Regions from separate parts of the Phytobacter palmae genome, predicted to be linked through region 1. Evidence: predicted binding sites of a transcription regulator. Region 1 holds the regulator's gene; the other holds the start of a gene.
The links. Region 1 encodes Fur, which represses iron uptake genes when iron is present. Its sites were predicted from a motif close to ATAATAATGAGAACNACTATCAA; they were not measured.
Positions count from the first base shown of each region.

Region 2: exbB (tol-pal system-associated acyl-CoA thioesterase) is a predicted target of Fur. The motif match lies at 11,461-11,483, and genes of this name have one in related genera.

Region 1 is NZ_JBCIVJ010000001.1:41,505-57,919, reverse strand. Features, by position in the region: gene chiP (chitoporin ChiP) at 156-1,556, shown strand; gene chiQ (ChiQ/YbfN family lipoprotein) at 1,574-1,909, shown strand; gene fur (ferric iron uptake transcriptional regulator) at 2,006-2,458, opposite strand; gene fldA (flavodoxin FldA) at 2,748-3,278, opposite strand; gene ybfE (LexA regulated protein) at 3,428-3,721, opposite strand; gene ybfF (esterase) at 3,853-4,626, opposite strand; gene seqA (replication initiation negative regulator SeqA) at 4,809-5,357, shown strand; gene pgm (phosphoglucomutase (alpha-D-glucose-1,6-bisphosphate-dependent)) at 5,382-7,022, shown strand; gene kdpE (two-component system response regulator KdpE) at 7,058-7,735, opposite strand; gene kdpD (two-component system sensor histidine kinase KdpD) at 7,732-10,419, opposite strand; gene kdpC (potassium-transporting ATPase subunit KdpC) at 10,423-11,001, opposite strand; gene kdpB (potassium-transporting ATPase subunit KdpB) at 11,015-13,063, opposite strand; gene kdpA (potassium-transporting ATPase subunit KdpA) at 13,081-14,760, opposite strand; gene kdpF (K(+)-transporting ATPase subunit F) at 14,760-14,849, opposite strand; gene AAIG39_RS00230 (YbfA family protein) at 15,194-15,400, shown strand; gene phrB (deoxyribodipyrimidine photo-lyase) at 15,661-16,415, shown strand, end outside.
Region 2 is NZ_JBCIVJ010000017.1:28,501-44,915, reverse strand. Features, by position in the region: gene ftsP (cell division protein FtsP) at 1-733, shown strand, start outside; gene AAIG39_RS19140 (YgiQ family radical SAM protein) at 903-3,176, shown strand; gene AAIG39_RS19135 (DUF3828 domain-containing protein) at 3,273-3,806, opposite strand; gene AAIG39_RS19130 (carboxypeptidase-like regulatory domain-containing protein) at 3,912-4,382, shown strand; gene AAIG39_RS19125 (DASS family sodium-coupled anion symporter) at 4,429-5,883, opposite strand; gene dkgA (2,5-didehydrogluconate reductase DkgA) at 6,088-6,915, opposite strand; gene yqhD (alcohol dehydrogenase) at 7,017-8,180, opposite strand; gene AAIG39_RS19110 (AraC family transcriptional regulator) at 8,374-9,273, shown strand; gene yghB (DedA family general envelope maintenance protein YghB) at 9,314-9,973, opposite strand; gene metC (cystathionine beta-lyase) at 10,105-11,292, opposite strand; gene exbB (tol-pal system-associated acyl-CoA thioesterase) at 11,545-12,279, shown strand; gene exbD (TonB system transport protein ExbD) at 12,286-12,711, shown strand; gene AAIG39_RS19085 (cytoplasmic protein) at 12,905-13,366, opposite strand; gene AAIG39_RS19080 (hypothetical protein) at 13,368-13,772, opposite strand; gene AAIG39_RS19075 (ESA_00282 family adhesion-associated protein) at 13,876-14,382, shown strand; gene AAIG39_RS19070 (phosphoserine transaminase) at 14,431-15,543, opposite strand; gene AAIG39_RS19065 (ATP-grasp domain-containing protein) at 15,570-16,415, opposite strand, start outside.

The DNA.
Region 1 (16,415 bases):
TGTAAAGACTTGATAATTCGCGGCGCGAAAAATATGCTTACAAACGACAGTTATAGGAATATTTTCTATAACTGTCAGTAATATTTAAATTTTTTTCTTTGTTGCTGTTTGCATTTGCGCAGCACTTTTTATGTTTTCGTCAAAGAGGAACTCTCATGAACGCGTTTAACGCTAAACGTAAGGCGTTAGCGTTGGCTATTGCCTGCGCCACCGCATTACCAGGTTTAACTTTTGCTCCCTCCGCCAGCGCCACTGGCTTTGTCGACGACGCTACGCTCACCGGTGGGATTTACTACTGGCAGCGCCAGCGTGACCGTAAAGATGTCACCGATGGGGATAAATACAAAACCAACCTGTCGCACTCCACGTGGAATACGAACCTCGATTTCCAGTCTGGTTATGCTGCTGATATGTTCGGTATGGATGTTGCGGTCTTCGCGGCGATTGAGATGTCTGAATCTTCAGAAAGCGCGCATCCGAATGAAATCGCATTTTCTAATCGCCACAAAGTCTATGACGAAGACTGGACAGGCGATCGCAGCGGCGCGAGCCTCTATACAGCTGCCGCGAAATTCAAATATGGTCCTGTATGGGCGAGGGCAGGTTATATCCAGCCGACCGGGCAAACGCTACTGGCTTCAAACTGGAGCTTTATGCCGGGCACCTATCAGGGGGCAGAAGCTGGTGCAAAACTGGATTACGGTGATTCCGGCGCGCTGAGCTTCTCGTACATGTGGGCCAATGAATACAAAGCGCCGTGGTATAACGAAACGGATAATTTCTACCAGAACGATGGCATAAGTAAAATTGATTACGTCCACTCGCTGGGCGCATCGTACGACTTCAAAAACGACCTGCTCCTCGAAGCCGCGTTTGGTCAGGCGCAGGGCTACGTTGATCAATATTTTGCTAAAGCCAGCTATAAGTTTGACGTCGCAGGGAACCCACTCTCCACCAGTTATCAATTTTATGGCTCGCGCGACAAGGCTGATAACAACACCATTAACGATACTTACGACGGCACCGCATGGCTACAGGCGCTCACCTTTGGTTATACGGTCGGTCCGGTGGATTTACGCCTTGAGGGTACCTGGGTCAGGGCTGATGGTCGCCAGGGCTATTTCAATTCACGTATGACGCCACTGTATGGCTCTTCTAATGGTCGTCTGGATATCTGGTGGGACAACCGTTCTGACTTCAACGCCCATAACGAGAAATCCGTCTTTGTCGGTGCCATGTATGACCTGAAAGGCTGGAATATGCCTGGTTGGGCGGTTGGTGCATCGTATGTGTATGGCTGGGATGCCAAACCGTCCAATGTCTCCTCTGGCGATAAATACTACGATGCGGGCAACACCATTAAAGAGTCAGCGTACAGTCTCGACCTGCTTTACACCGTGCAGGAAGGGATGGCAAAAGGCACGTTGTTCAAGCTGCACTTCACCCAATATGATAACCATTCCAGTATCCCGAGCTGGGGTGGCGGGTATAACAACATCTTCCAGGACGAACGTGACGTGAAGTTTATCGTCATTGCGCCGCTGAATATTTTCTAATGACAGGGAGTGCCATGATGATGAAACCAATATTACTTGCCCTGCTGACGCTGGGGCTTGCCGCCTGTGTGCAACAGCCTCAGGCGCCGAGGGAAGATGTACGATTAAAAGAGGCTTACAGCGCCTGTATTAATACGGCGGAAGGATCACCGGAGAAAACCGCGGCGTGCAGAAGCGTACTGGATGTTCTGCGCAAAGAGAAAGCGCACCAGCAATTTGCGGAGGAAGAGAGTGTGCGCACGCTGGATTATCAGCGGTGCCTTGAAGCGACGCATACCGGAAACGGGCAGGCGGTGAAGACTCGCTGTGACCAGATCTGGCAGGAGATTCATAGCCATAACACGATGAATTAACCGTGTGAAAAAGCCCGCTTCGGCGGGCCTTTTGATGTTATGAACGCAGAAATAAAAAAGCCAACCCGAAGGTTGGCTATATAACGAAGTCGATTATTATTTCTCAACCGCTTCGTGCGCGTTTTCGTCAGTACGGCAGTCGCCTTCGGCGCAGTGGCCATACAGATACAGACTGTGGTTAGTCAGACGAATACCATGCCTTGACGCAATCTCACGCTGACGCGCTTCGATAGAGTCATCACTAAACTCGATCACTTTGCCGCAATCCAGGCAAATCAGGTGGTCGTGGTGATGCTGCTGGGTCAGTTCAAAGACGGACTTACCGCCTTCAAAATTATGGCGGGTCACGATCCCGGCATCGTCGAACTGGTTAAGTACACGGTACACCGTCGCCAGTCCAATCTCTTCGCCCATGTCGATCAGGCGCTTATATAAATCTTCCGCACTGACATGATGGTTCTCCGGCTCCTGAAGCACTTCCAGGATTTTTAACCGAGGAAGCGTGACTTTCAGGCCGGCCTTCTTTAATGCGGTATTGTTGTCAGTCATGCGGAATCTGTCCTGTTGCTAAACGATTCACTTCCCGTTGGGAAGCTACAAGGAATGCACCTGGGATAATGCGTCTCATTATAGAACTGCCATGCCTGAATGAAAACTGCAAGTCCTCAAGTAAAGTAAGCTTATAAAACGTGGTAGCGTCTACAAAGTCCTTTGTGATACCCGTTTTAATCAGGGGCCATTGTACAGCGCTGGAGAAAAAAGTTAAAAAATTGTAGCAATTATTTCCATCGCTTTTATCTATTAATCAGGCGCAACCAGCAGGTTGCGCCAAACATCATCAGGCATTGATGATGTCATTCAGATGAAGTTCTTCGGAAATCTGTTTCACCCATTTATCAACACGGCCAGCGGTCAGTTCAGGCTGACGGTCTTCGTCAATGGCAAGGCCAACGAAGTGGTCATCGTCTGCCAGACCTTTGGACGCTTCAAAATGGTAACCCTCGGTAGGCCAGTGGCCTACGATAGTTGCGCCGCGCGGTTCAATGATGTCACGGATAGTGCCCAATGCATCACAGAAATACTCTGCATAGTCTTCCTGATCGCCACAACCAAAAAGGGCAACCAGTTTGCCGTTAAAATCGATATCTTCCAGCGTCGGGAAAAAGTCATCCCAGTCACACTGTGCTTCACCATAATACCAGGTCGGGATGCCAAGCAGCAGGATGTCGTAACCTTCCAGATCCTCTTTGCTGCTTTTAGCAATGTCATGCACATCGGCAACATCTTTACCAAGTTGAGCCTGGATCATCTTTGCGATGTTTTCGGTATTACCGGTATCGCTGCCGAAAAAAATGCCTGTGATTGCCATGAGTAAAATAACCTCTTGAAACTTAATGATATGGTGGTGGCGATTGGCCCACGGATAAGGGCAATCATAGCAGATCAGAGAAGCACGCGGAAACTGCAATCACGCAAGACTGCACTCTGTGCAACATGAAAGTGGATTTTTGCGATAATTCAGAGGATTTCCTGGCCGTTCAGCGCGTTAAGCTGAGCCAGCAACATCTCTTCAATCAATTCGCTCCGACTCATTTCACGCGCGTCCGCCAGCGCGTTTAATGCGTCGACAGCCTCGGCGTTGAGTTTTAATTCGACGCGTTTAAGCCCACGAACCTTATCGCGTTTAAGCTGATTGCGCTTATTTACGCGCAATTGCTCGTCGCGAGAGAGCGGATTGGTTTTAGGACGTCCCGGGCGACGTTCATTCGCGAACAGATCTAATGTCGTGCGGTCCGTTTGTTCTTTAGCCATGATTTAAGAATACTACGGGAAGTACAAGCAATCGGGTCATAGCCCGGGCTGATTAGCGCGCCATCATACATCAGGGATGCGGGCACGCCAACGACCGGGCGCTTTCCGACAATCGGTCGCCGGGTTTTTAATCAGTTTGTCTTTTCAGCGAGATAACGCCGGATGGCGCGCAGCACCGCTTCCGGTTTTTCTGCATGTACCCAATGCCCGGCACCGGCAATCACATGCGCGCGTGCCTGCGGGAACTGTTGCAGCAGTTCGCTGCGATACTGTTCGCTGACATATGGCGAGTTACCGCCGGGGATAAAGAGGGCGGGGTGATCCCAGGCAGGCACTGTTTCCCAGCCCACAATATGAGGATACTGCTCCCACAACACGGGCACATTGAAGCGCCACTTACCATCGACAAACGACTTGAGCAGGAACTGAATGACCCCTTCTTCATTTATATGCTCACGCATGATGACGGCGGCCTGCTGGCGCGTAGAGGCACCAGTATCGGTTACCGCATTGATGGCGGCAAAGATCTCGTCATGACGGCGCACATGGTAATTGACCGGGGCAATATCGATAGCGACGAGCTTGTCGATGCGTTCAGGCGCCAGCGCGGTAAATGCCATCACCGCTTTCCCCCCCATGGAGTGACCAACGAAGGTCGCGCGTTCTATGCCATGAACATCAAGGGTATCAAGTAAGTCCTGCGCCATCGCCGGATAATTCATTTCGGGTGACTGTTCGGAAAGGCCATGATTTCGCATATCAACCTGAATAATATCATGGTCATTGACGAGGTCGCGGGCGAGTACGCCAAGGTTGTCCAGGCTACCAAACAGACCGTGCACTAGCACGATGGGGGAATTGTTGTGCGATTGTTGTGCAGATTGCGCTCGGGTATTCAATTTCATGGCAAAGTTCTTTTTTTCGCTCTTTCGGATTAAGGTATTATGTTGAACATTCTGCCGTCCGGCTGCAAGGTTTTGACACATTCTGACTTTGCCGCCATCCTGGTTTGACGCTATCCGCTGTTGGGATTTGACTTTATAATCTCAATAACTTGTATTCAGATTAGACACTGCACTGGATTAAGATGAAAACGATCGAAGTTGATGATGAGCTCTACAGTTATATTGCCAGCCATACAAAGCACATTGGCGAGAGCGCATCCGACATTTTACGGCGCATGTTGAAGTTTTCCGCCGCTCCGCAGCCAGCTGCCGCTGTTCCACTCGCGAAAGAACCCCTCGCACCTGTTACGGTTGAAGAAGTAAAACCGGCTAATACGGCGAAAGACAAAGTCCGCGCGGTGCGTGAACTGCTGCTTTCTGACGAGTATGCAGAGCAGAAAAAGGCCGTTAATCGCTTTATGCTGGTGCTGTCTACACTTTACTCATTAGATAAAAAGGCTTTTGCAGAATCCACTGAGTCCCTGCATGGCCGCACCCGCGTATACTTTGCGGCTGACGAACATACCCTGTTGCAAAACGGCAATCAGACGAAGCCAAAACAGGTGCCTGATACCCCGTACTGGGTTATCACTAACACGAATACGGGTCGTAAATGCAGCATGGTGGAGCACATCATGCAATCAATGCAATTCCCGGCGGAATTGATTGAAAAGGTTTGCGGCACAATTTAATCCTTGCATAAAAAGGACCAGGCAATGGCTAACCACGAACGTGCGGGGCAACCTGCGCAACAGAGCGATTTAATTAACGTCGCCCAGCTTACCGCGCAGTACTATGTGCTGAAACCGGAAATCGGCAATGCTGAGCACGCGGTAAAATTTGGTACGTCAGGTCACCGCGGCAGCGCGGGGCGCCACAGTTTCAACGAACAACACATTCTAGCAATTGCTCAGGCTATCGCCGAAGAGCGTGCCAAAAACGGTATCACCGGTCCGTGCTATGTCGGTAAAGATACTCACGCCCTGTCCGAACCAGCATTCATCTCAGTACTGGAAGTGCTGGCGGCAAACGGCGTTGACGTGATTGTGCAGGAAAACAATGGCTTCACGCCGACCCCTGCGGTTTCCAATGCTATCCTGGTACACAACAAAAAAGGTGGCGCGCAGGCTGACGGTATCGTCATTACCCCATCGCATAACCCACCGGAAGACGGCGGTATCAAATACAATCCGCCAAACGGTGGCCCGGCTGATACCAATGTGACCAAAGTGGTGGAAGATCGCGCTAATGCGCTGCTGGCTGATGGCCTGAAAGGCGTGAAACGCATCACCCTGGATGCCGCACTGGCGTCTGGCCACGTGAAAGAGCAGGACCTGGTCCAGCCGTTTATCGAAGGGCTGGCCGATATCGTCGATATGGCGGCGATTCAGAAAGCGGGCCTGAAACTGGGCGTGGATCCGCTCGGAGGTTCCGGCATTGAATACTGGAAGCGCATTGCTGATTTTTACAAGCTTGACCTGACCATCGTTAACGATCAGGTTGATCAAACCTTCCGCTTTATGCATCTCGATAAAGACGGTGTGATCCGCATGGATTGCTCCTCTGAGTGCGCCATGGCTGGTCTGCTGGCGCTGCGTGACAAGTTCGACCTGGCCTTCGCCAACGATCCTGACTATGACCGTCACGGTATCGTTACGCCAGCGGGTCTGATGAATCCGAACCACTACCTTGCGGTTGCTATTAACTATCTGTTCCAGCATCGTCCGCAGTGGGGTAAAGATGTTGCTGTGGGTAAAACTCTCGTGTCGTCTGCGATGATTGACCGTGTGGTTAATGACCTGGGACGCAAGCTGGTGGAAGTGCCGGTGGGCTTTAAATGGTTTGTTGACGGCCTGTTTGACGGCAGCTTCGGCTTCGGCGGCGAAGAGAGTGCAGGGGCATCCTTCCTGCGTTTCGACGGCACGCCGTGGTCGACCGATAAAGACGGTATCATCATGTGCCTGCTGGCGGCGGAGATTACCGCAGTCACCGGGAAAAACCCACAACAGCACTATGACGAGCTGGCCGCCCGTTTCGGCGCGCCGAGCTACAACCGTCTGGGTGCCAGCGCGACCTCCGCACAGAAAGCGGCATTGTCCAAACTTTCTCCGGAAATGGTCAGTGCCAGCACGCTGGCAGGTGACCCCATCACCGCGCGTCTGACGGCAGCACCAGGTAACGGTGCGTCTATCGGTGGTCTGAAAGTGATGACCGACAACGGCTGGTTTGCCGCGCGTCCGTCAGGGACAGAAGACGCCTACAAAATTTACTGCGAAAGCTTCCTCGGTGAAGAACACCGTAAGCTGATCGAAAAAGAAGCGGTAGAAATTGTGAGTGAAGTACTGAAAAACGCGTAACCATCATCAGGCCCTGTTCAGGGCCTGATTCTTTTCTACAGCATAAATCGATAGCCAATGCCGGTTTCTGTCAATAAGTGGCGGGGACGCGCAGGATCGGCTTCCAGTTTCTGACGAAGATGGCCCATATAGATGCGTAAATAGTGGCTGTGCTCAACGGCATTCGGTCCCCATACCTGGCTTAGTAACTGGCGTTGGGTCAACACCTTGCCGTGGTTATTGAGTAATACGGCCAACAGACGAAACTCGATAGGGGTGAGGCGCAGCTCTTCGCCCGCGCGTACAATGCGACGGTTAGCGAGATCGACCTGAATATCTGAAAAACTCACTAACGGATCGCTTTGCTGCACACCCGCGTTGCGACGCAGCGCTACCCGAAGACGAGCCTGCAACTCGCCGATACCAAAAGGCTTACTCAGATAATCGTCTGCCCCGGCATCCAGCGCGGCAATTTTGTCGCTCTCTTCGGTTCGCGCGGATAATACGATAACCGGAATCTGGCTCCACTGACGTAGATCCCGGATAAAATCAATGCCATCACCGTCCGGCAAGCCTAAGTCGAGGATCACCAGGTCTGGTTTGCGTGTCGCTGCTTCGATAAGGCCGCGCTGTAGTGTTTCGGCTTCCCAGGCGCGTAACCCTTCGGCTTCCAGCGCAGCGCGCAGAAAACGTCGTATGGCCTGTTCATCTTCAACGATGAGAACGTTAATCACAAATCCTCGGCTAATTCATCCAGTTGCGGTGGTGGTTCCAGTGGCAGTGTAACATAAAAACTGGCACCGCCTTCCGGGCGGTTGGCGGCGGAAATTGTCCCGCCATGCACCTCGACTATCGCCTCGCAGATGGCCAGCCCCAGGCCCACGCCGGGAATAGCCGACTCCTTGCTGCCGCGCGCAAACTTAGCAAAAATCGCCTCTTCCTGCCCGACGGGAATACCCGGCCCGTTATCCCACACTTCGAGTGTCAGCCGGGAATCATCATGTCGGGCATCGATACCGATGTTCGCATTGTGCCCCGCATATTTGACGGCATTTTCCAGAAGATTAATCAGCACGCGTTCAAACAGCGGCCCATCGACATGCACCAGCATTAGCGGGTCGGGGAGGCTCAGCGCAATATGGCGTTCTCCGAGGCCGGGTTCGAGTGTTTTCAGCGCACTCCCTACCACTTCTTCCAGCGTCAGCCACTCTTTTTTAAGATTAAAACCGCCGGACTGAATCCGCGCCATGTCCAGCAAATTATTCACAAGCCGGGTGGTATTGAGCACATGCTGACGAATTTCGCTGGCCTGAGGCGCGTGTTTTGACCCTTCACTGGCCAGATCCAGCGTCAGGATTTCCGCCTGGCCAAACAGTACGGTTAGCGGTGTGCGCAAATCGTGTGAGAGTGCCGCCAGCAACGAGTTACGTATGCTTTCCCGTTCACTGGCAAGACGCGCCTGCTCTTCGCTGGTAGCCAGCGCCTGGCGTTCCAGCGCGCTGGCTACCAGCAAGGTAAAGGTTTCCAGAAGGCGCTGCTGCTCAGGGATCATCAGCAGGCGTAAGTTTGCCGGTTCCACAATCAGCAAACCGTGTGTTTTCTGCGCGCTTTTGAGTGGCAATATCTGGTAGGGCACACCGGGAAGGGTATCGGTACCGGCCCCCGCAGGCTGCCCCTTATCAAAGCTCCAGCGGGCGATGGCATCATCCCACGGACTGATGCTCTGGTTCTGGGTTGCGGCGACCAGTTTTCCCGAAGGGTCGGGAAGCAATACCTGGCTTCGGGCATCAAACGTTGAGCGAATAAATGCCTCGCTGGTTGTGGCGATATCGGCTTCACTACGTCCGGTTGCCAGCGCTTTCGACATTTCATACAGATGGCGGGTACGCTGTTCGCGGTAGCGAGCCACGCGCGCCTGATAGCGCACACCGGCGGTAAGGTTACCGATCACCAGACCAACCGTCAGCATCACGCCAAACGTAAGCAGGTATTGCACATCGGAAACGGCCAGCGTACCGCGTGGCGCAATAAAAAAGAGATCAAAGCTGACGACATTTATCACTGTGGCAAAGGCCGAGGGCCAGCGACCATACAGTAGCGCGATCACCACCACGCCAAGCAGATAAACCATCACCAGGTTGGCGGCGTCAAACGCTATCAGCCACTGCATTGCAATAAGTGTAATGGCGGCGCACAAGGCGACAGCGACCAGACAGCCTTTTAACTGGACGCGCCATTTTTCCATAAATGGACGGCTGTCGCCGGGACGAGAGGGGAGCGTAACGGGGGCATCATCCGGGGCAATGATCACCAGATCGAGATCCGGCGCGCGGCGCGCCAGTCGGTCTGCAAAGGATTCAGCGCCAAACCAGCGTCGTTTATTGCGCCTGCCGATGAGAATTTTGCCGAGGTTATGCTCGCGGGCGTAGCGCAAGATGGCTTTATCCTCTGCCGGGTCGGAGAGGGTTGCCGTCTCCGCGCCCAGCTCTTGCGCCAGGTGTAGTGAGGCGAGTATCGCCCGACGTTGTTGTTCAGGTAAACGGTGCAGGGCAGGGGTCTCAACATAGACCGCGTGCCAGACGCTACCCAGTTTTGCTGCCAGACGGGCGGCGGTGCGGATCAGTTTCTCATTCCCCGTACCATGACCGACGCAGAGCAGGATGGCGTCGCGCGTATGCCAGACTTTTTCGTCCCCAAGGCGGTCGCGCCAGGCTCGCATCTGGTCATCAACGCGGTCGGCTGTTCGGCGCAGGGCCAGTTCACGTAAGGCAATAAGGTTGCCTTTACGAAAGAAATGCTCGATAGCGCGTTCGGCCTGGCCGCCGATATAAACTTTGCCTTCGTGCAGGCGCTGGCGTAAATCGTCTGGCGGAAGGTCGACCAGCACAATTTCATCCGCAGCATCAAAAAAGGGGTCTGGCACCGTTTCGCGCACCTGCACGCCGGTAACGCCGCTGACGACATCGTTCAGGCTTTCCAGGTGCTGCACATTAACGGTGGTCAGAACATCGATGCCTGCTTCGAGCAACTCTTCTACATCCTGCCAGCGTTTCGGATGACGGGAGCCGGGCGCGTTGCTGTGCGCCAGTTCATCCATGAGTATCAACGCCGGACGCCGCGCAAGGGCGGCGTCAAGGTCAAATTCCTGAATCAGGCGAGCGCGATGGGCGATACGTCTTGGCGGCAGTACCGCCAGCCCATTGAGCAGGGCGGCGGTCTCCTTACGTCCGTGGGTTTCCACCACGCCTACCAGAATATCCAGCCCCTGCGCCCGTAGCCGCTGTGCCTCCTGCAGCATGGCAAACGTCTTCCCGACGCCGGCACAGGCGCCGAAGAAGATTTTCAGTTTACCGCGATGATCCGTCGCTGCATGTTCCAGCAGCCTGTCGGGGTCCGGGCGCAAAGGCTCGTCTGTCATGACTTATTTATCCTTGAGCGCATCCAGCGCCAGATTCAGTTCAACGATATTCACCACCGGCTGACCAATAAAATCAAAAAGCGGGTGAGTGGTATTTTCTTCTACTAACCGGGCAATAGTTGCGGCGGGTAGATTACGTGCCTGGGCCACACGCGGGATCTGCCAGGCCACGGCCTGCGGCGTCAGATTGTTATCCAGGCCACTGGCCGATGTTGTTATCAATTCCACCGGCACATGGGCATCGGCCTGTGGGTTTTCCTGTCGTAACTGGGCGACTCGCGCGCTCACTTCTTTATCCAGCTCGGGGTTGCTGGCTGCCAGATTACTACCACCGGATGCCATCGGATTATAGGGCGCATCGGCGGTAGCGGAAGGGCGTCCGTGAAAATATCCGGCAGCCGTGAAATTCTGCCCAATCAGACGGGAGCCGCGAACCACATCGTCTCCTTCACGAATAAGCGAGCCGTTAGCCTGCGTCTGGAACAACCACTGCCCCAGCGCCGTGGTAACCAGCGGGTAGAGCCCGCCGGTAATCAACGTCAGTACAATTAAGAGTAAAAATGCAGGACGAATCAAAGCCATTTTTTTATCCCTCTTACACCAGGCCAAACAGAGTCAGCAACAGGTCAATAATCTTGATGCCGATAAACGGCACTACCAGTCCGCCCAGACCATAGACCCACAGGTTGCGGCGCAGCATGGCGGAGGCCGTCAATGGCTTGTAGCTCACCCCTTTCAACGCCAGCGGAATTAAAAAGACGATGATCAGGGCGTTGAAGATGACCGCACTCAGAATGGCCGAGGCCGGGGAGTGCAGGTGCATCACGTTCAGCGCATTGAGTTGCGGGTAAGTGGCGGCAAATGCTGCCGGGATGATGGCAAAATATTTCGCCACGTCGTTGGCAATACTGAATGTGGTCAGCGAACCACGGGTCATCAGCATCTGCTTGCCGATATGCACAACCTCAATCAGCTTGGTGGGGTTGGAGTCCAGATCCACCATATTACCGGCCTCTTTCGCGGCCTGGGTCCCGGAATTCATGGCCACCGCAACATCTGCCTGCGCCAGCGCCGGGGCGTCGTTAGTGCCATCGCCAGTCATCGCCACCAGGCGGCCTTCTGACTGATACTGGCGAATCAGCGCCAGTTTTGCTTCCGGGGTCGCTTCGGCCAGGAAATCATCCACCCCGGCTTCGGCGGCGATAGCGGCGGCAGTAAGACGGTTATCGCCGGTGATCATGACTGTCTTGATCCCCATTTTCCGCAGTTGAGCAAAACGCTCTTTGATGCCGCCTTTTACGATATCTTTAAGTGCAATTACTCCCAGTACGCGCGCCCCTTCCGCCACGACCAGCGGTGTAGCCCCAAGACGCGCTACCTGCTCCACTCGCTGCTCGACATCGGCCGGGAACTGACCGTTGTTAGCCTCAATATGACGACGAATGGCATCCACTGAGCCTTTGCGGATCATCCGCCCCTGTACGTTAATGCCGCTCATACGGGTCTGCGCGGTAAAGGGGACAAACGTCGCCTGCAGGCTTTGTACATCCCGCTCACGCAGGTTAAAACGCTGCTTGGCCAGCACCACAATGCTGCGGCCTTCCGGCGTTTCATCCGCCAGCGAAGAGAGCTGTGCGGCATCAGCCAGGGTTTTTTCGTCCACGCCATTGGCAGGCAGGAACTCGGAGGCCTGTCGGTTGCCAAGTGTGATGGTGCCGGTTTTGTCCAGCAGCAGTACATCGACATCACCTGCCGCTTCCACAGCGCGTCCGCTGGTGGCAATCACATTGGCGCCGAGCATACGGCTCATCCCGGCGACGCCGATGGCTGACAGCAGACCGCCGATGGTGGTCGGGATCAGACAAACCAGCAGGGCCACAAGGACGGTTACGCTGACCGGGGTGCCGCCGTAGACCGAGAATGGCCACAGGGTAGCGGTCGCCAGCAGGAAGACAATAGTCAGAGCGACCAGCAGAATGGTCAGCGCGATCTCATTCGGGGTCTTACGACGCTGGGCGCCTTCCACCATGGCAATCATCCGATCAAGGAAGGTTTCGCCAGGGTTAACGCTACACTGAATCACCAGCCAGTCAGACAGAATGCGCGTGCCGCCGGTGACGGAGGCGAAGTCGCCGCCGGATTCGCGGATGACCGGCGCAGACTCCCCGGTAATGGCGCTTTCATCCACCGATGCGCCACCCTCAATGACTTCACCGTCGCAGGGGATAATATCGCCTGCTTCCACCAGCACCACATCACCTTTACGCAAATCAGCCGCGGGAATGTGGTCGATTTGTGCATCATGCTGCGGCGCACGTAATTTGCGGGCGAAGGCTGTTTTCTTCACTCCTTTGAGGCTGTTGGCCTGCGCTTTGCTGCGACCTTCCGCCAGCGCTTCGGCGAAGTTGGCGAACAGGACGGTAAACCACAGCCACAGACTGACCGCGCCGGTAAACCAGGCGCTGCCGTCGAGATATCCGCTTGCCATCGCAATCGCCAGCAGCGTGGTCAGCACGCTGCCAATCCAGACGATAAACATAACCGGGTTGCGCCACTGAACATGCGGACTCAGTTTGGTAATGGAATCAATCAGCGCCTGACGCACCAGCGTCGGTTCGAGCAGGGCCATTTGTTTGCGACTCATGACAAATACTCCGCAAATCAACGTAAAGAGAGGTATTCCGCCACCGGACCCAGGGCCAGTGCAGGAATAAAGGTCAGGGCACCAACAAGCAATACGGTACCGATCAACAGGCCGATAAACAGCGCGCCGTGCGTGGGCAGCGTCCCGGTGCTGGCGGGCTGGATTTTCTTGTTAACCAGCGAGCCGGCAATCGCCATGACCGGCACAATGATGCCGAAGCGACCAATGAACATGCAAAACGCCAGCAGACAGTTCCAGAACGGCGTATTTGCGCTCAGGCCAGCAAAGGCGCTGCCGTTATTATTCGCAGCAGAGGAGACCGCATACAGCACTTCGCTAAAACCGTGAATACCCGGATTGAGCATGCCGCTGCGCCCCGCTTCGGTCATCATTGCCAGCGCGGTTCCGATCAGCACAAGGGCCGGTGTGACGAGGATCGCCAGCGCGGTCATTTTCATTTCACGCACATCGATCTTTTTGCCGAGGTATTCCGGGGTGCGCCCAATCATCAGCCCGGCGATAAACACTGCCAGCAATACAAACAGCAACATGCCATATAAGCCGGAACCCACGCCGCCAAATACCACTTCGCCGATTTGCATCAGCCACATTGGCACCATCCCGCCCAGCGCGGTAAAGGAGTCATGCATGGCGTTAACGGCGCCACAGGAGGCCGATGTGGTGATGACTGCAAACAGGCTGCTGACAAGAATGCCAAAGCGACTCTCTTTCCCTTCCATATTGATGGCACTGTCGCCACCCAGCGTCAGGAAGTGCGGATTACCCTGCCACTCGGCCCACATAACCACAGCGACGCAAATGACGAAGATGACCGACATCGCCCACAGAATGGCATGTCCCTGGCGGCGATCGCTGACCGCATCACCAAAGGCGAAACACAGCGCTGCCGGGATTAAAAAGATCGCCAGCATCTGCACGAAGTTGGTTAATGCTGTAGGGTTTTCAAAGGGGTGCGAGGAGTTGGCATTAAAGAAACCGCCGCCGTTGGTCCCCAGCATTTTAATGGCTTCCTGCGAGGCAACGGGCCCCATCGGCAGCAGCTGTTTTGCCCCTTCAAGAGAGGTAAAAGGCTGGTAAGGCAGGACGTTTTGCAATGCGCCTTGTTGAATAAAGATCAGTGCAATAACCAGCGACAGGGGCAACAGCACCCACAGCGTAATGCGGGTTAAATCTACCCATGCATTACCGAGCGTCGTTACGCTATGACGGGCAAAAGCGCGGATCAGAGCGAAAATGACCGCAATACCGGTGGCGGCAGAGAGGAAGTTTTGTACCGTCAATCCCACCATCTGACTGAAATAGCTCAGGGTGGTTTCACCTGAATAGGATTGCCAGTTGGTGTTCGTCACGAAACTCACGGCGGTGTTCAGCGCCAGATGCCAGGACAATCCAGGAAACTGTTGCGGGTTAAAAGGTAATATACCCTGCAATATCAGCATGACGAAAAGCAGCACCAGACCGAAAATATTAAGCCACAGTATCGCCATCAGATACTGGAGCCAGCCCATTTCCCGGGAATCAATTCCCATCATGCGCCACAGGCTGTTCTCGAACGTTGACACGCCGGGAAGGGGAGCGCCGACGATAATCTTCGCCAGAAGCGTCCCTAAAGGGCGAGCAAGAATAAACAGGACCAGTAAAAAGCTGGCAATCAGTAAAAACGCCTGGGCTGCCATCAGAAAGCCTCCGCGTTAATCAGGGCATAGACCAGATAGCCCAACAACAGGAAAACCAGCACGATACCGGTTACGACGCCTGCACTCACAATCCACCTCCAGGTGTTTTAGGGATTGCTGTGAGCGTAGGATTTTGCGTGCAAAGATTTCGCAAAAATCAGACGGGTGGGTGTAAAAAAAATATAAAAATGGAGAAGACCCTATTTTAACTAATGTTTAGTATTAATTTAACTTTTATGTAACTTAATTACGGGCTGAATGTAAATAACGCCAAAATTGACAAAAAATAGTGGTCGGATGAGTAGTAAAATTACAAACAAAACGGTACTATTTTAACCAGATTCAGATGCGCCCCACAGGATCCATAAACGATCTCTGTTATGGGGAAACATTTTTCCGGTGAATGTTACCGGCCAACAAAGGGGAGAGAATTATGACCGTATATAAAACATTTCCAGTTCATATCGTCCTGATGCGTCGCATTTTCGCCGTGCTGGCTGGCGTACTGGCATTGCCGGTAATGATGTTCTGGAAAGACCGCGCACGTTTTTATAGCTATCTGCATCGCGTCTGGGCGAAAACCAGCGATAAACCGGTATGGATGGCTCAGGCCGAAAAAGTGACCTGCGATTTTTATTGATCAATTGATTACACTCAGCAATAAAAAAACCGCTACGTTTTGACGTAGCGGTTTTTTTTTACCTCAGAATCTACAGTCCGTTGGGGAAGTCATAAACCCTGTTCAGGGCAATGCATTTTTATATGTCACGTTATGCTTGCCATCCAGACGCTACACTTAACCCACGCTGTTGTTTCAGGAAGTAACCTCTGCTTGCACTTGCAACCTTCCTTTAACACACTAAGGACATTTTCTGACGGATATCTGTGACCTGGAGAGTTATGACCACCCATCTGGTCTGGTTTCGCGCGGATTTGCGCGTACATGATAATTATGCCCTCGCGGCCGCCTGCAATGATCGCGAAGCCTGTGTCAAAGCCCTGTTTATCGCCACCCCTGGGCAGTGGAAAAAACATGCGATGGCCCCGCGGCAGGCCGCGTTTCTTGCCGCCCACCTCAATGCCCTCCAGCAGGCGCTGGCGCAGAGAGGCATTCCATTAATCTACAGGGAAGTCGATGATTTTGCCGCCAGCGTTGACACCGTGGCGGCGATTTGCGCCCAGGAAAAGGTCAGCCATCTTTTTTATAACTACCAGTACGAAGTGAACGAACGCCTGCGCGATGCGGCGGTAGAGAAAGCGCTGCCCGACGTCGCATGCCAGGGATTCGATGACAGCGTGATGCTGGCACCAGGTAGCGTCGTGACCGGCAATCATGAAATGTATAAAGTCTTCACGCCGTTTAAAAACGCCTTTTTGCGGCGGCTGAAAGACGAGCTACCTGTATGTGTGAGCGCACCAGATGTTCGTGCAGGAGGCGCATTAAATGGGGCGCTTGCGACGCTGGCGTTTGATTATCCTCAAGAAGAATTTGATTCAATTCTGTTTGCGGCGGATGAGAAAACGGCAATTCAGCGCCTGCGATCTTTTTGCCAGCAACACGCCGCCGCTTACGAGCAACAGCGGGATTTCCCGGCAATTGAAGGCACCAGCCGCCTTTCTGCCTGCCTGGCGTTAGGCGTTCTTTCGCCGCGACA
Region 2 (16,415 bases), on a different contig from region 1:
CTGGGTACGTTTACGTCTGCTCAATGCCTCCAACTCACGTCGTTATCAGTTGCAGATGAGCGATGGACGTCCTCTGCACGTGATCTCCGGCGATCAGGGGTTTTTGCCGGTTCCGGTGTCGATCAAACAACTGGCGCTGGCGCCGGGTGAGCGGCGCGAAGTCCTGGTTGATATGACCAATGGTGATGAGGTTTCGGTTACCTGCGGTGAAGCCGCTGGCATCATGGATCGTCTGCGCGGCTTTTTTGAGCCCTCCAGTATTTTGATTTCCACCCTCGTGCTGACGCTGCGTCCTACCGGACTGTTGCCGCTGGTTACCGATACATTGCCGATGCGGCTGTTGCCATCGGACATCATGACCGGCACACCAGTGCGTAGCCGCGATATTACGCTGGGAAGCGATCCGGGGATCAACGGGCAACTGTGGGATCCGCAACGTATCGACATCACCGCCCAGCAGGGCTCGTGGGAGCGCTGGACAGTACGTGCCGACATGCCGCAATCGTTCCATATGGAAGGCGTACAGTTCCAGGTGCGTAACGTCAACGGTGCCATGCCGTTCCCGGAAGACCGTGGCTGGAAAGATACCGTGTGGGTTGATGGCCAGGTGGAGCTGTTGGTCTATTACGGGCAACCGTCATGGCCGCATTTCCCGTTCCAGTATGGCAGTCAGACGCTGGAGATGGCGGATCGCGGCTCGATTGGTCAGTTGCTGGTGAATCCGGCGGCATAATCCCCCTCTCTCCACAGGGGAAGAGGAGAAAACCATACCGTAGCCCTGGTAAGCGAAGCGCCGCCGGGGCGAGGGGGAAAGCCCCACACATATTCCTTCATTTCATGTATTGATCCAGCGTATAATCCACGCCCTTTGTTTATTTTTTTGCCACTTTTTTGGAAGCAAGATGAGCGCAATATCCCTGATCCAGCCGGATCGCGACCTTTTTTCATGGCCCCAGTACTGGGCGGCCTGCTTTGGTCCGGCTCCGTTTTTACCTATGTCCCGCGATGAAATGGATCAACTCGGCTGGGATAGCTGCGACATCATTCTGGTCACTGGCGATGCGTATGTCGATCACCCGAGCTTCGGTATGGCGATCTGTGGTCGGATGCTCGAAGCTCAGGGTTTCCGTGTTGGCATCATTGCCCAGCCGGACTGGAACAGCAAAGACGACTTTATGCGTCTGGGGAAACCCAACCTGTTTTTCGGCGTGACCGCAGGCAACATGGACTCGATGATCAACCGTTATACGGCGGATCGTAAGCTGCGTCATGATGATGCTTACACCCCGGATAACGTGGCGGGTAAACGCCCGGATCGTGCGACGCTCGCGTATACCCAGCGCTGCAAAGAAGCCTGGAAAGATGTGCCGGTTATTCTCGGTGGCATTGAAGCGAGCCTGCGTCGTACCGCCCATTACGATTACTGGTCCGATACCGTGCGTCGTTCAGTGCTGGTGGATTCCAAAGCCGACATGCTGATGTTCGGTAACGGCGAGCGTCCGCTGGTGGAAGTGGCGCATCGCCTGGCACAGGGCGAGCCCATCTCAGAGATTCGCGATGTCCGTAACACCGCGATCATGGTGAAAGAAGCGCTGCCAGGCTGGAGCGGCGTGGATTCACGTATTATTGATATGCCGGGTAAAATCGACCCAATTCCGCATCCCTATGGTGAAGATTTACCGTGCGCGGATAATAAGCCTGTCGAACCGAAGAAAGCCGAAGCGAAAGCGATTGTTGTTCAGCCGCCGCGTCCGAAACCGTGGGAAAAAACCTATGTGCTGCTGCCCTCCTTTGAGAAGGTCAAAAGCGACAAAGTACTGTATGCTCACGCTTCGCGTATTTTGCATCATGAAACCAACCCCGGCTGTGCTCGCGCACTGATGCAAAAACATGGCGATCGCTACATCTGGATTAACCCGCCAGCGATCCCGCTTTCTACCGAAGAGATGGACAGTGTGTTTGCCCTGCCGTACAAGCGTGTTCCGCATCCGGCCTACGGTAACAGCCGTATTCCGGCGTACGAAATGATCCGTTTCTCCATCAATATTATGCGCGGTTGCTTTGGTGGCTGCTCCTTCTGTTCGATCACTGAACATGAAGGACGCATTATTCAGAGCCGTTCGGAAGATTCGATCATTAATGAGATCGAAGCAATTCGTGACACGGTTCCGGGCTTTACCGGCGTTATTTCCGATCTGGGTGGCCCGACGGCCAACATGTACATGCTGCGCTGTAAGTCGCCGCGTGCGGAACAAACCTGCCGGCGTTTGTCGTGTGTTTATCCGGATATCTGCCAGCACATGGATACCAACCATGAGCCGACGATCAATTTATACCGCCGTGCGCGCGATCTGAAAGGCATCAAAAAAATCCTGATCGCCTCCGGGGTACGTTACGACATCGCCGTAGAAGATCCGCGTTATATCAAAGAGCTGGCAACTCACCACGTGGGTGGCTATCTGAAAATTGCGCCGGAACATACCGAAGAAGGGCCGCTGTCGAAGATGATGAAGCCGGGCATGGGCAGCTATGACCGTTTCAAAGAGCTGTTTGATACCTTCTCGAAACAGGCCGGTAAAGAGCAGTATTTAATCCCGTACTTTATCTCTGCGCACCCGGGTACGCGTGATGAAGATATGGTTAACCTGGCGCTGTGGCTCAAACGGCACCGTTTCCGCCTCGACCAGGTGCAGAACTTCTATCCGTCTCCGCTCGCCAACTCGACGACCATGTATTACACGGGGAAAAACCCGCTCGGTAAGATTGGCTATAAGAGTGAAGATGTGGTGGTGCCGAAGGGTGATAAACAGCGTCGTCTGCATAAAGCGCTGCTGCGTTATCACGATCCGGCGAACTGGCCAATGATCCGCCAGGCACTGGAGGAGATGGGTAAAAAGCACCTGATTGGTTCACGTCGTGATTGCCTGGTACCCGCTCCGACGCTGGATGAAATGCGTGAAGCGCGCCGTCAGAGTCGTAATACCCGTCCGGCGCTGACCAAGCACACGCCGATTGCTCATCAGCGTCAGAATGGCTCCCCACGCAACGAAACCGCAACGCGCGGCGTTGTGAAAAAGGGGGCGGTGAAAAGTGAAACGGTGAAGAGTGGTGCGGTGAAAAGCAGCGTAATGAAAAACGATAACGCGAAAAAAGCGGTAAAGCGTAAGGCGAGCTAACGATTCACCTGCCCCTTACCCTTCGGGAGAGGGGCTATAGCCCGGATAAGGCGCTTGCGCCGCATCCGGGAACGCGCCAACGTGTCTGCCACTCTGCTAGGGAGTAGGCTGGGAAGAAGGTGTGCTGGCGGCATGTTTATCATCCGCTTTATCGCTTAACGCTTCCTGCTGCCGCTCCCGGTTATACTCTTTAATCCCCTGATATAAGCTCTGGGTTTCATTGACGATGTCGTCAATGAGCCAGCGGCCATTTTCATCCACCAGCGAGAGCGTCTGTGTCACGGTCTCCGGCCCATCGCTGAACGGGCGGAAGCGGACCACGGCGTCAACGTGCTGGCTATCATGGGGCACGATATTGACCTGTTCCAGCACCAGATTGTCATAATCCTGGCAATTGCAGATAGGATCGTAATTCAGATAGCCCACATCCCCCTCAGCCGTCAGCCGCTGATCTTCGGCGACTTCTTTCATGAGTCGACTGGAAATCACCTGATCTTTGCCGGAAGCATCAAAAATAACGCCGGCTTGATTATCCTTATAGTGCTGATAGAGCAATTCCACGCTACGCTGAGGTGACTCAGCAAACGCGGAAAAGCTGCAAATAAAAAGCAATACTAATAGTTTTCGCATAGTCGATTCTTCTTGTGGGGCACTCTACCCAGAGTAGCATTGCCTTTGCGCAGGCGTAAGTCTTGATATACGAAGAGATGTTCATCTGAATTCAAGGAGCGAGTGATGGCAACACGATTCTGGCCGGGTGTCGCGCTTTTAGCGCTATTACAAAGCGGGTGCGTTGCCTACACCCAGTCTCAACCTGCCCTGGAAGGCCGCCTGTTGGATAGCTCAGGAAAACCCATACCTGCGGCCACTATTACGCTGAAAAGTCATCGTCCCGGCACCAGCACCGTGACCGATAGCAAAGGTTTCTTCGCTTTTGCCGGTGAGCACGAATGGTCGTTCTTTTTACCCATTGGGCCAATCGATAAGATTAACCTTTCCCGGTTGCTTATCAGCGCGCAGGGGCAGCAATACGATGTTTTGCTCTCATATGGGCTGAGTGGGCCTTACGGTTCGGGGCCGTCGGAAGTGGGCGTGTTATGTACGTTACCTCAGGCGCAGCTGCCAACAGAAAAAGAGGGCACAACGCCGGATATCTGCCAGCGTGTACCGTATAAAAATATGCTGGCATCCCGCGCGGCAGAGTGAGACTACGCAAATCAGCCCGGCCGTGAAGCCGGGCGTAAAGGGCTAATCAGTACAGCCCCAGCATTTTCCACCAGGCAAGGCCGATGACCATAAACACGGCCTGGTTGAACAGGCTGATTAAAAACCCTGTTCGCCACCAGATGCCGGTTGGCACGTAGCCGGCGCCAAACAGAATAGGGCCGCGTGCGTGGGTGTACTGCGTCAGTGAACAATAGAGGCTACTGGTAAACGCCAGCATCAGCGCCATCGGCGCGGCGGGAATACTCAGATGAATACCTACGCCGAGGAAGACAGCATACAGCGCGGCGATTTGCGCATTACCGCTGGCGAAAAAGTAGTGGGTGTAGAAGTAGGCCGCGTTCAACAGCAACAGCACTATCACCCAACTGGTACCGCCCATCGCGTTACCGATACTTTCACCAATCACGCCGCCAAACCAGGTGGTGAAGCCCAGTTTTTTCAGCTGGTTTGCCATCATCAGCAGCGCCGCAAACCAGATTAGCGTATCCCAGGCTCCTTTCTCGCTTTTTACATCTTCCCAGCTCAGCACGCCGGAAAGTAACAGCACCGACAGGCCGACGAAGGATGCCGTGGTCGGATCTACGCCCAGCGCATCGCCGAAGATCCACAGTATCAGCAGAAGCAGGACGGTGCCGAGCATCAGCCATTCGCCCCGGCTCATTTTCCCCATCAATGCCAGTTCACGCTGTGCCAGGACGGGCGCATCCGGAGTGTGTTTGATTTCGGGACGGGTTATCCAGTAAACCAGTACCGGCACCATCAGCAAGGAGACCAGACAAGGGGCCAGCGCGGCGATGAACCAACCGCCCCAGGTCAATGTCACCCCAGCGTTTGCCGCCAGTTTCACTGCCAGCAGGTTGCCGGTATACCCGGTCATAAACAGCGCGGCGGTGACATCGTTAACGTTGCCGATACAGGTAATGAGAAAGGTACCGATTTTGCTACGCGATTCATCTTCCGGACGGGAGTCAAAGCTGCGAGCCAGTGAGTCGGCAATCGGGTAGATGACGCCCCCGCATCGTGCGGTATTGCTTGGCATGGCGGGGGAGAGGATCAGATCGGCAAACGCCAGCCCGTAAGCCAGCCCCAGCGTGCGCTTACCAAGCAGGCGGATCATTTGTAGTGCGATGCGTCGGCCAAGCCCGGTTTTGATAAAACCGCGGGCGATCATAAAGGCGACGACGATAAGCCAGATAAGAGAACTGTTTAATTCACTCAGTGCCGTGAGGATCGCACCATTGGCCGTTTTATCACCGGCAGCGTAAGTGAGGGCGAACACGGTGATGCCGATGATGCCGACAGCGCCAATAGGCAGCACCTTAGCGACAATCGAGGCAATGGTCGCGACAAAGACAATGGCGGAGTGCCAGGCCTGGGCGCTGAGTCCTTCCGGGGGCGCCACCTGCCAGAGACCGGTGGCGATAACAACAATAATAATCAAAGGGAGCCATCGGACCCCTGACATATTTTTTTCAGCCATAAAGTCATCCCTATACATGATGTAAATAAAACATCGCGAAACAATAATCAGCGTGAGTAATTATGTCGTTGCAGCATAAATTATGCTGCGCTTCAGATGTGAATAAATACGCACTAAAACTGTGGTTAAATTGTTTCTTGATATTTCTGATTTCATGGCAAAAAAAAGCCCGACGGGGCGCCGGGCTGGGAGGAGTAGGAAGAATTAGCCGCCGAACTGATCCGGGTCAGGGCCAAGACGTTTACCCTGATCGAGTTTAGCGATTTCGGCCAGCTCGTCTTTATCGAGACGGAAATCCCAGACGTCAAAGTTCTCGGCAATGCGTGCCGGGGTAACGGATTTCGGGATCACGACCAGACCGCAGTCCAGATGCCAGCGAATCACAATCTGTGCCGGGGTTTTGCCGTATTTATCCGCCAGTTCGCGGATAATTTTCTGATCAAATACCCCTTCGCCGCCCTGTGCCAGTGGGCTCCAGGATTCGGTCTGGATTTTGTGCGTGGCGTTCCAGGCATGCAACTGACGCTGCTGCAAAAGAGGGTGCAGCTCAATCTGGTTGACAACCGGGGTCACGTTCGTCTCATCAATCAGCTTCTGCAGATGATGAATCTGGAAATTACACACCCCAATACTCTTCACCAGGCCCTGTTCCTGGAGTTTGATCATTCCTTTCCAGGCCTCAACATAGTGATCGATAGCCGGGACCGGCCAGTGCATCAGGTAGAGATCAACATAATCAAGCTGGAGTTTGTCGAGGCTTTCCTGCAATGCTTCCTGTGGGCGTTTCTGATCGTCATTCCACAGTTTTGTGGTAATAAACAGATCATCACGCGCAACGCCTGCACTTTTTAATGCCGTGCCAACGCCGTCTTCATTTTTATACGCGGCAGCGGTATCGATAGAGCGATAGCCTACTTCCAGCGCTTTGTGAATGGCGGAAACCACTTCCTCATTGCCCGCTTTCCACACGCCAAGACCCAGCTGCGGCATCAGGTTGCCGTCCGAAAGCTTAATCACGGTTGGATGTGTCATGCATTCCTCCTGTATGAGCTTACCGGGACACGTCCCGGTAAGGTTGTGTGCATTAAGTCTGGACGAAAAGTCCAAAAACGAAAGGCAGCGGAGTAAAAAGCTTAGCGTGCCGCTTCGTAAATGCGACGGCTGACATCAAGGGTAATATCCTGATGTTCGCCAAGTTTTGTCATGCCGTGTTCTTCCAGTTTTGCCAGCAGCGCCGGGATGGAGCTACCGTCCAGACCGTAACCGGACAGGCGAGTCGGTACACCCATCTGTTCAAAGAAACCACGGGTTGCTTCGATAGCGGCATCAATACGGCTGTCTTCGGAACCTTCGGTGATATTCCAGACGCGTTCTGCGTATTGCAGCAATTTGGCGCGTTTGGTGTCGCGTTTTTCATTCCACAGAGCAGGGAGCACTATCGCCAGCGTTTGGGCATGATCAAGGCCATGCATTGCCGTCAGTTCATGGCCAAGCATATGGGTCGCCCAGTCTTGCGGCACGCCCGCGCCAATCAGGCCGTTCAGCGCCTGGGTGGCCGCCCACATGACGTTGGCGCGAACATCGTAATTTTCCGGTTCTTTCAGCGCTTTCGGGCCTTCTTCGATGAGCGTCAGCAGAATACCTTCAGCGAAGCGATCCTGAATTTTACCGTTCACCGGGTAAGTGACATATTGCTCAACGGTATGCACGAAGGCATCGACAACGCCGTTTGCCACCTGACGCGGCGGCAGGGTGTAGGTGTATACCGGATCCAGCACGGCAAAAATCGGCTGAACGTGTTCAGACATAAATGCTTGTTTATCACCGGTGGTTTTACGGGAGATAACTGCGCCTTTGTTGGATTCGGAACCGGTGGCTGGCAGGGTCAGCACGGAGCCCATTGGGATCGCACTGGTGATTTTGCCGCCGTAGGTTTGCAGAATTTCCCACGGGTCCACGCCATCGGCGTAATGGGCCGCTGCGGCGATAAATTTGGTGCCATCCAGTACAGAGCCGCCGCCGACCGCCAGCAGGAAGGTGATGTTGTCATCCTTGGCGATTTTGACGGCTTTCATCAGGGTTTCGTAAGACGGGTTGGGTTCGATGCCGCTGAATTCCCGTACATCCAGACCTTCCAGCGCGCTATATACCTGATCCAGCACGCCGTTTTTCTTCACGCTACCGCCGCCGTAGGTAATCAGTACGCGAGCGTCTGTCGGAATTTGTTCACGCAAATCGGCAATCGCGCCTTTACCAAACAGGATGCGGGTAGGGGTATGGAGATTAAAGTTGTTCATTGCTCGTTCCCTTTAGGTGGGTGATAGAAGAGCAGGCAGGATGCTGCCCGATGGCATTAATTGTGGCCGTGGCGGGCTTGTCTCTCAATGCACATTTCTGCCGATGTCTTGCCTGTTTCTCCAGGTCACTGGAGAAACCGCACAAAAGATTGCACACTGTAGCGGTCAAAAAACAGTGAAGGAGCGGCGAATTATGAACCGTGACGAGATTTGCCAGGTATTAACGCAAAAAGTAAAAACACTGAAAAATAATGAAAATTATCTCAGCACGCTGCTTCCGGATATCCGTTTGCTTTACGGCACTGAGCCGGGAACCCGTACCCCGGTGATGTATCAGCCGGGGATCGTTTTTCTCTTCTCGGGCCATAAAATTGGTTATATCAATGAGCGTGTGTTTCGCTACGATACCAATGAATATTTACTCCTTACCGTACCTTTACCGTTTGAGTGCGAAACCTATGCAACGCCAGAAGTTCCGCTGGCGGGATTACGCCTTAACGTCGACATTCTGCAGTTACAGGAACTGTTGATGGATATCGGCGAAGATGAATCTTTCCAGCCCGCGATGGCGGCAAGTGGTATCAACTCAGCCACCCTGTCCGAGGAAATTCTGTGTGCGGCGGAACGTTTACTCGACGTAATGGAACGCCCGCTGGACGCCCGTATTCTGGGTAAACAGATCATTCGTGAACTGCTCTATCACGTGCTCACCGGGCCGCGTGGCGGCGCATTACTGGCGCTGGTCAGCCGCCAGACCCATTTCAGCTTAATCAGCCGGGTGCTTAAACGCATTGAGAGCCAGTACACAGAAAACCTGAGCGTCGACGAACTGGCCGCTGAGGCGAATATGAGCGTCTCTGCGTTTCACCATAACTTTAAATCGGTGACCAGCACTTCGCCGTTGCAATACCTCAAAAGCTACCGTCTGCACAAAGCACGGATGATGATGATCCACGATGGTATGAAGGCCAGCGCTGCGGCCATTCGGGTGGGTTATGAAAGTCCATCCCAATTCAGCCGCGAGTTTAAACGCTATTTTGGCGTCACGCCGGGGGAAGATGCGGCGCGTATTCGTATGATGCAGGGAGGCTGATTTTCCTTCTCCTTTTGGGAGAAGGAAAAGAGGAAAAGTATCAGGCGCTGCAGTATTTTTTCTTAATCACCACGGCCAGTGTTCCCACCAGCCCGGCGACCAGCAGGAAAAGCGGCAGAATCATCAAGAATGTCATCACCTGATCTTCGTGGCGTTTTACAAAGGGGATCATGCTGATGGCGTAGCCCAGCGTGGTGATCATGCCGACCCACAGCAGGCCGCTCAGCCAGTTGAAAAGCTGGAAACGGCGGCTGGATAAACCTGAAATCCCGGCCATGGTTGGCAGCAGGGTGCGCACGAACGCCAGGAAGCGCCCAGCCAACAGCGCCAGCAAACCGTGTCGGTCAAACATGCAGGTCGCCCGCTGATGATATTTCTCCGGCAACTGCGCCAGCCAGCCCTTCACCACGCGGGTATTCCCCAGCCAACGCCCCTGCAGGTAGCTCAACCAGCAACCCAGGCTGGCGGCAGAAGTCAGGATTACGAGTGTCGACAGGTAGTCCATGCAACCACGCGCCACCAGCGCGCCAGCCAATAAAAGCAAACTGTCCCCAGGCAAAAACGAGGCTGGAAGCAATCCGTTTTCTAAAAAGAGAGTGGCAAACATCACTAAATAAACGACGCCAACAATATGTGGATTCGCCAGCGCTGCAAAGTCGTGGTGCCAGAGCGCAGCGATAATGTCTTGAATTACAGCCATGGACTTTCCTGTGGTACCGCTTAGAGAAGGCTATTGTACCCGCTTATCGCCCGAAACACCTTGATCCCAGGCGCAATTAATACAGAGTATTCTGCTGGCGTAATGAGAATTTTCAACCAGCAGATAACAATTTATACGATGCGCTCAAAGCCTGCAGCCAAATCTTCAATTAAATCATCAACATCTTCCAGACCAATATGAACACGAATCAGCGTACCGCTAAAATCCACGCCGCCGTCAGGACGGATAGCCGCGATCTGTTCCGGTTGATTTGCCAGAATTAATGATTCATACCCGCCCCATGAGTAGGCCATGCTGAACAGCGAGAAATTATCGAGGTAGGCCGCCATCTCTTCATTGTTAAGGCGCTTGTTCAGAATGAAGGAAAACAGACCGCTGCTGCCGTTAAAATCGCGCTTCCAGAACTCGTGTCCTTTGCTACCTGGCAGCGCCGGATGATTAACCTGCGCGACTTGCGGGTGCGAAGCCAGCCACTGTGCGATTTTCAGGCTGCTTTCATGATGCTGACGCAGGCGTACGCCAAGGGTACGCAAGCCGCGACTGGTCATATACGCCGTATCAGCATCGACCATTTGCCCCATCAGATAGGCATTCTCGCGCAGTTGATCCCAACAGCGGGCATTGGAAACCGCGGTACCAATCATGCCATCAGAGTGACCAATCAGGTATTTGGTGGCTGCCTGGATAGAAATATCGATATCGAACTCAAGCGCCTTAAAGAGAATGCCCGCAGCCCAGGTATTGTCGATCATAATGATCGCCTCGGGCGCAACGCTTCTGACCGCCTGCACGATTGCCGGCACATCATGGACTTCCATGGTTATCGAGCCTGGTGATTCGAGAAATACGATTTTGGTGTTGGGCTGTATCAGACGCACAATGCTTGCGCCGATCATCGGGTCAAACCAGCTGGTGGTTACCCCCAGTTTGGCGAGGATTTTGGTGCTGAAATCCTGTGTGGGTTCATAGGCCGTGTTGGTCATCAGGATATGGTCGCCCTGTTCGACAAACGCCAGGATGGTATTGGCTACCGCAGCTGCGCCGCAGGGGAAAAGGGCACAGCCAGCGCCACCTTCCAGCTCGCACATGGCTTCCTGTAACGAGAAATGGGTCAGCGTGCCGCGACGTCCGTAAAAAAGCTCGCCCTTCGCGCGGTTGCGCGTGGCCTGCTTTTTCGCCTCGACCGTATCGAAAACCAGAGAGGAAGCTCGCTGAATAACGCTATTCACCGAACCCTGCGTGTATTTCTTGCTGCGCCCCGCGTTAACCAGAGCAGTATCAATATGCTTCGCCGTCATGTTCGCTTAACCTGTTTTTATACGTCTGGATGTCCAGACTACCATGAATGCTAGGTGATGCATCGATACTCGTTCTGATAAAGCATAAAATTTTATGAATACTCAGCTATGAGACTTTTTTACTGCGTGAGCGCAAGGAAAACGCGGGGATATTGCGGCAGTATGTAAATACTAATGAGAACTACTATCAATTCGACGATGTTTTGATATTATTATGCTCAGATTTTGTGATATGCGTCGTGGAGATACACAGTGGGTAATAATTTGATGCAGGCGGATCTTTCCGTTTGGGGTATGTATCAACATGCCGACATCGTAGTAAAAATTGTGATGATCGGGTTGATTCTGGCATCAGTGGTCACCTGGGCAATCTTCTTTAGTAAAAGCGCTGAGATGATTGCGCATAAACGCCGTCTTAAACGTGAACAGCAATTATTGGCCGATGCCCGTTCGCTGGATCAGGCCAGTGAAATTGCCTCCTCTTTCCATGCCAGAAGTCTGAGTACGCAGTTAATTAACGAAGCCCAAAATGAGCTGGAGTTGTCCGCAGGTAGCGAAGACAACGAAGGTATTAAAGAGCGTACGGGTTTCCGTCTGGAACGTCGCGTTGCCGCTACGGGCCGTCATATGGGCCGTGGTAATGGTTACCTTGCGACTATCGGCGCCATCTCCCCGTTTGTGGGGCTGTTTGGTACCGTATGGGGTATCATGAACAGTTTCATCGGTATTGCCCAGACGCAGACCACTAACCTTGCTGTGGTCGCGCCGGGTATCGCGGAAGCGCTGCTGGCGACCGCGATCGGCCTGGTGGCCGCGATTCCAGCGGTGGTTATCTATAACATCTTCGCCCGCATGATCGGCGGTTATAAAGCGACGCTGGGTGATGTTGCCGCACAGGTTCTGCTGCTGCAAAGCCGCGACCTGGACCTGGCTGCCAGCGCTTCTGCGAAACCCGTCCACGCCGCCCAGAAACTACGAGTAGGTTGATGCCCCATGGCAATGCGTCTTAACGAAAACCTCGACGATAACGGCGAAATGCACGAAATCAACGTTACGCCGTTTATCGACGTTATGCTGGTTCTGCTGATTATCTTCATGGTGGCCGCGCCGCTTGCGACGGTAGATGTGAAAGTTAATCTGCCGGCCTCTACCAGCCAGCCGCAGCCGCGCCCGGAAAAACCGATTTACCTGTCCGTAAAAGCGGATAACACCATGTTCATTGGTAACGAGCCGGTGACCGACGAAACGATGGTTACTCAGCTTAATGCTGTCACCGAAGGCAAGAAGGATACGACGGTTTTCTTCCGCGCAGATAAGACCGTTGACTACGAAACCATAATGAAGGTGATGGATACCCTGCATCGCGCGGGATATCTCAAAATAGGGCTGGTCGGAGAAGAGACCGCCGCCGCGAAGTAACCCTCGCGTTTGCTAATTAAGGCTGGCCTGTGGGCCGGCCTTTTTCATTTAAGCATTCCGCTCAGCTAACGATATAACGCATTATTTTAGGAGTGTTTAATTTGTACTTTAGAACACGTTAAACGTGGGGATTATTCAGTAAATAATCAAATATGGTGAATAATTATTGATAATAACTGGAGGGCTTATAAGGTTATTTCTGCGCTTGCGCAGGCTCTGAGGAAAGGGGCGTTTCAGCGTCTTCTGGCGTGGTTTTTTCCTCAGGCGCGACGGTAGTCACAACCGCGGTACGGTATTCTGCATCGGCAAGTTTGCGGCTGATACGCAGGGTTGCTGTCTCTCTGGCAAGAATATGCTGGTAATTGGCTTCCAGTCTGGCCATTACTTTTTCCAGCAGTTCAGGACGCTCTTGCACGATAGCGTTGATGGTCGCACCGTAGATCTCCTCTTTCACCTGAAAAGCATAGATTTCCCGGCGATTTTGCCACTTTAGCCGCACAAGGGCTGCGGGGATGGAGATGAGCTCATGGGCAATACGCTGGATGGTGGCATTCTTACTTTGAATGAGTGCATCAATATTTTGCTTTAAGATAAATTCGTCGCTGGGTTGATTGTCTACAGTCAAATAAACGTCGTTATTATCTATTTTCTCCACGTCATTCATCCCCTAGTTTATAAAACAAAGGCGTATCTTTTTCACGGGTAATGAGATTAAGCCAAATTTCATTTCCGGCTTCATTAATTTGTTTGGTCTTTTCGGTAATTATTTGGCTTAATGCCTGAGCATCAATCTCGCCTTCGGCTTGCAAGTCGTTCAGCAGGCGGGCAAAAGTTTCGATTTTTACCACACGATATAATCGGTCTTTTATATGACGATCGCGCTCTTCAAGCAACATATTCCGCGACTGCCCGGTACGATTGGCGTTCGCCAATATATCGCTGGCATAATCAGAGAGCGTTCTTTTTCCCTGAGTTAAATTAGTATCTTTTTCTGCTTCTCCCGGTTCTGTTTCCGTAACAGAAATGTGAAATCGAGCCGGGACAAGATTCTCGGGGAGCATTTCTAATATCCTTAAATATCAATAAGGTAGGCGAAGTTTGGGCGTGAGGTTCGTTGACAATATCATGACGCACTTTTAAAATCAAAAAAAATGGAGCCTGCACATGAACAGTATTTATTATTCTGTTGTCATTTTATTGCTGTTAACGGGCGGCGTACTTTTATTGATGCGCGAAAACAATAAAAAGCCGTCCGTAGATGAAACTGAAACGTTGGCCCAGCAAGCTAAGCCTCTGTCCAAAGAGGAGGGTGAAGACCATTTCGCAATGCTAATGAATGCCATTACCCCGGTGTGGTACTGGCGAGTAAATCACGAATATATCGATTTTCTTCATGCGACGATTAAGCGTATGAACATGGCGGAACTTAATAGCGTACCAGGGTTATTTGAGGCACAGCGCCGTTGCAGCGATCTCAATTCCGCTGTGTACAAGTATTATGACAATATTAAAAAGCGCTGTTTAAACGGCGAAAAAGTGATGTACTCCGACCTTGACGTTTTGAACCTGCGCCAGTGTTTTCGCGAGTTCAGTATGGAAGCCTACCCGGAACTGGTCGTGTTGGTATGGCCAGAATATAAGCGTCCGGAGATTGACCCGGCAGAGGTGTAACTCGCCCTGACGAGCCACTGCTGCCGGAGCAGCAGTGGTGAAGGGGGATTAATATTTCGCGTGGTGTTTAAAACGGAAATCTTCCATAAAACCGGTCAGTTTCTCTACCGCTCCGAGCGTTAGCGCGTTATAGATTGAGGCGCGCACGCCGCCAATGGCGCGGTGACCACCCAAGCCGGAGAAGCCGGCGGCCGTTGCTTCATTCAGGAATAACGCTTCCAGATCTTTGGTCGGCAAATTGAATGCAACATTCATATCAGAGCGGAAGGCCGCTTCACCCCACGGACGGTAGAAATCGTTGCTACCGTCAATCAGGCCATACAGCAATTTCGCTTTTTGCTGGTTGATTTGCGTCATGTTTTCCAGCCCACCGACCTCATTGAGCAGCCAGCGGGTGACCAGCAAGACAACATAAATGGCGAAGACCGGCGGGGTGTTGAAGTTCGAATGAGACTCAACCTGGCGGCGATAATCCAGGAATGACGGCAGGTTATCCGGGGCGTTTTGTACCACGCTGTCGCGAACCAGTACGATGGTAACGCCTGCCGGGCCAATGTTTTTCTGCGCATGGGCATAAATCAGCGAGAATTTATCCGCTTCACACGGCTTCGACAAAAAGTCAGAAGACATATCACAGACACGCGGCACATCGTCGCGACCCAGAATGCGATTGAATTGCAGACCTTCTACCGTCTCATTCGAGACATAGTGAATGTAGGGCGCGTCCGGTGAAAAATCTAATTCTTCATCGGTTGGCAGACGGCGATAACCATGCTGCTCGCCACTCCAGATGACGCGAACCGGGCCTTCACGCATGGCTTCGGTCACCACTTTACGGCTCCAGTAGCCGGTATCAAAATATTCTGCCGGGTGTTTTTTCCCCCGCAGCATGGTCATCGGGACCATAGAGAACTGCTGTGTCGCCCCCCCTTGCAGGAACAGGATGTGGTAGTCAGAAGGCAGGCCCAACAGCGTGCGAATATTGTTTTCGGTTTCGCGCACCACATTTTCAAACCAGTCTGACCGGTGGCTGATACCAAGAATGGACAGTCCCGCCTCAGGGACATTAATGATCGCCTGTTGGACCTGGTTTAAAACCACTTCGGGCAGCGCGCCCGGGCCGCCGGAGAAATTCAGTGCGTTATTCGGATTCAATGACATGTTCATACCTGTGTAGCATAAATGGGTTAGCGCGTTTTACCGGCTCGTTGTAACAACATTTCCCGCATCGCAGTTTTGACTTTATGCATATGAATCTGCTTGTTGGGAAACATCTCTTCGTCGTCCATGGCGTGTACGACCATCGCCGGATCGATTTCAAAAATCAGTAATTCGCCGCTCTGCGTCTCGGCACAGTCGATACCGATATACTCAAGGCCTGTGCGCTGGCTAATTGCCTCCAGGGCATCATGGTGGCGTGCGGCAAAATCAGCGAATTCGTTCAGGAAGCGAGCTTCCTGGGCGCGCTTGTTTTCGTCTTCGTACATGCCTGCGTTGACGTAATGAATCATCCAGTTGGACGACACGCCCATATGGCAGGCATACGCTTTGCCGTCGATCAGCACCAGGCGCATTTTGCGAAACAGCCCGTCGTCATTGCTGTAATCAACGAAACGCGACAGAAAAAACATATCGCCTTCGTGGTGCTGCAGATAGGACGCGACGGCCTCACGGTCATCCACTTTTTGCAGACCATGGCCACCGTGGCTGCCGACAGGACGCAGAATAATCGGGAATGCGTGATCGTCGGCGATATCAGACACGGACTTTTCTCCCGCAGCCACAGACTGCAGGGACTGGCGGCTGATATGTAGCGCCGGGCAGATCACCAGACCGGGCACGTTTTGCAGCAGGATGCTGGCGTTGTGACGCTCAGAATTGGGGACATTTTGAGGTGAGTTCAGAACCGGCTTCGGCCAGTCGTGAAGTACGTTTTCCAGGCGCTGTAAAACGGCAGCTTGCTCGTCGCTGGCGCCGATGGCCACCATGACCAGATCGTGCTCCGGCACAGGGGAGGTCAACGGGTGCGGCGC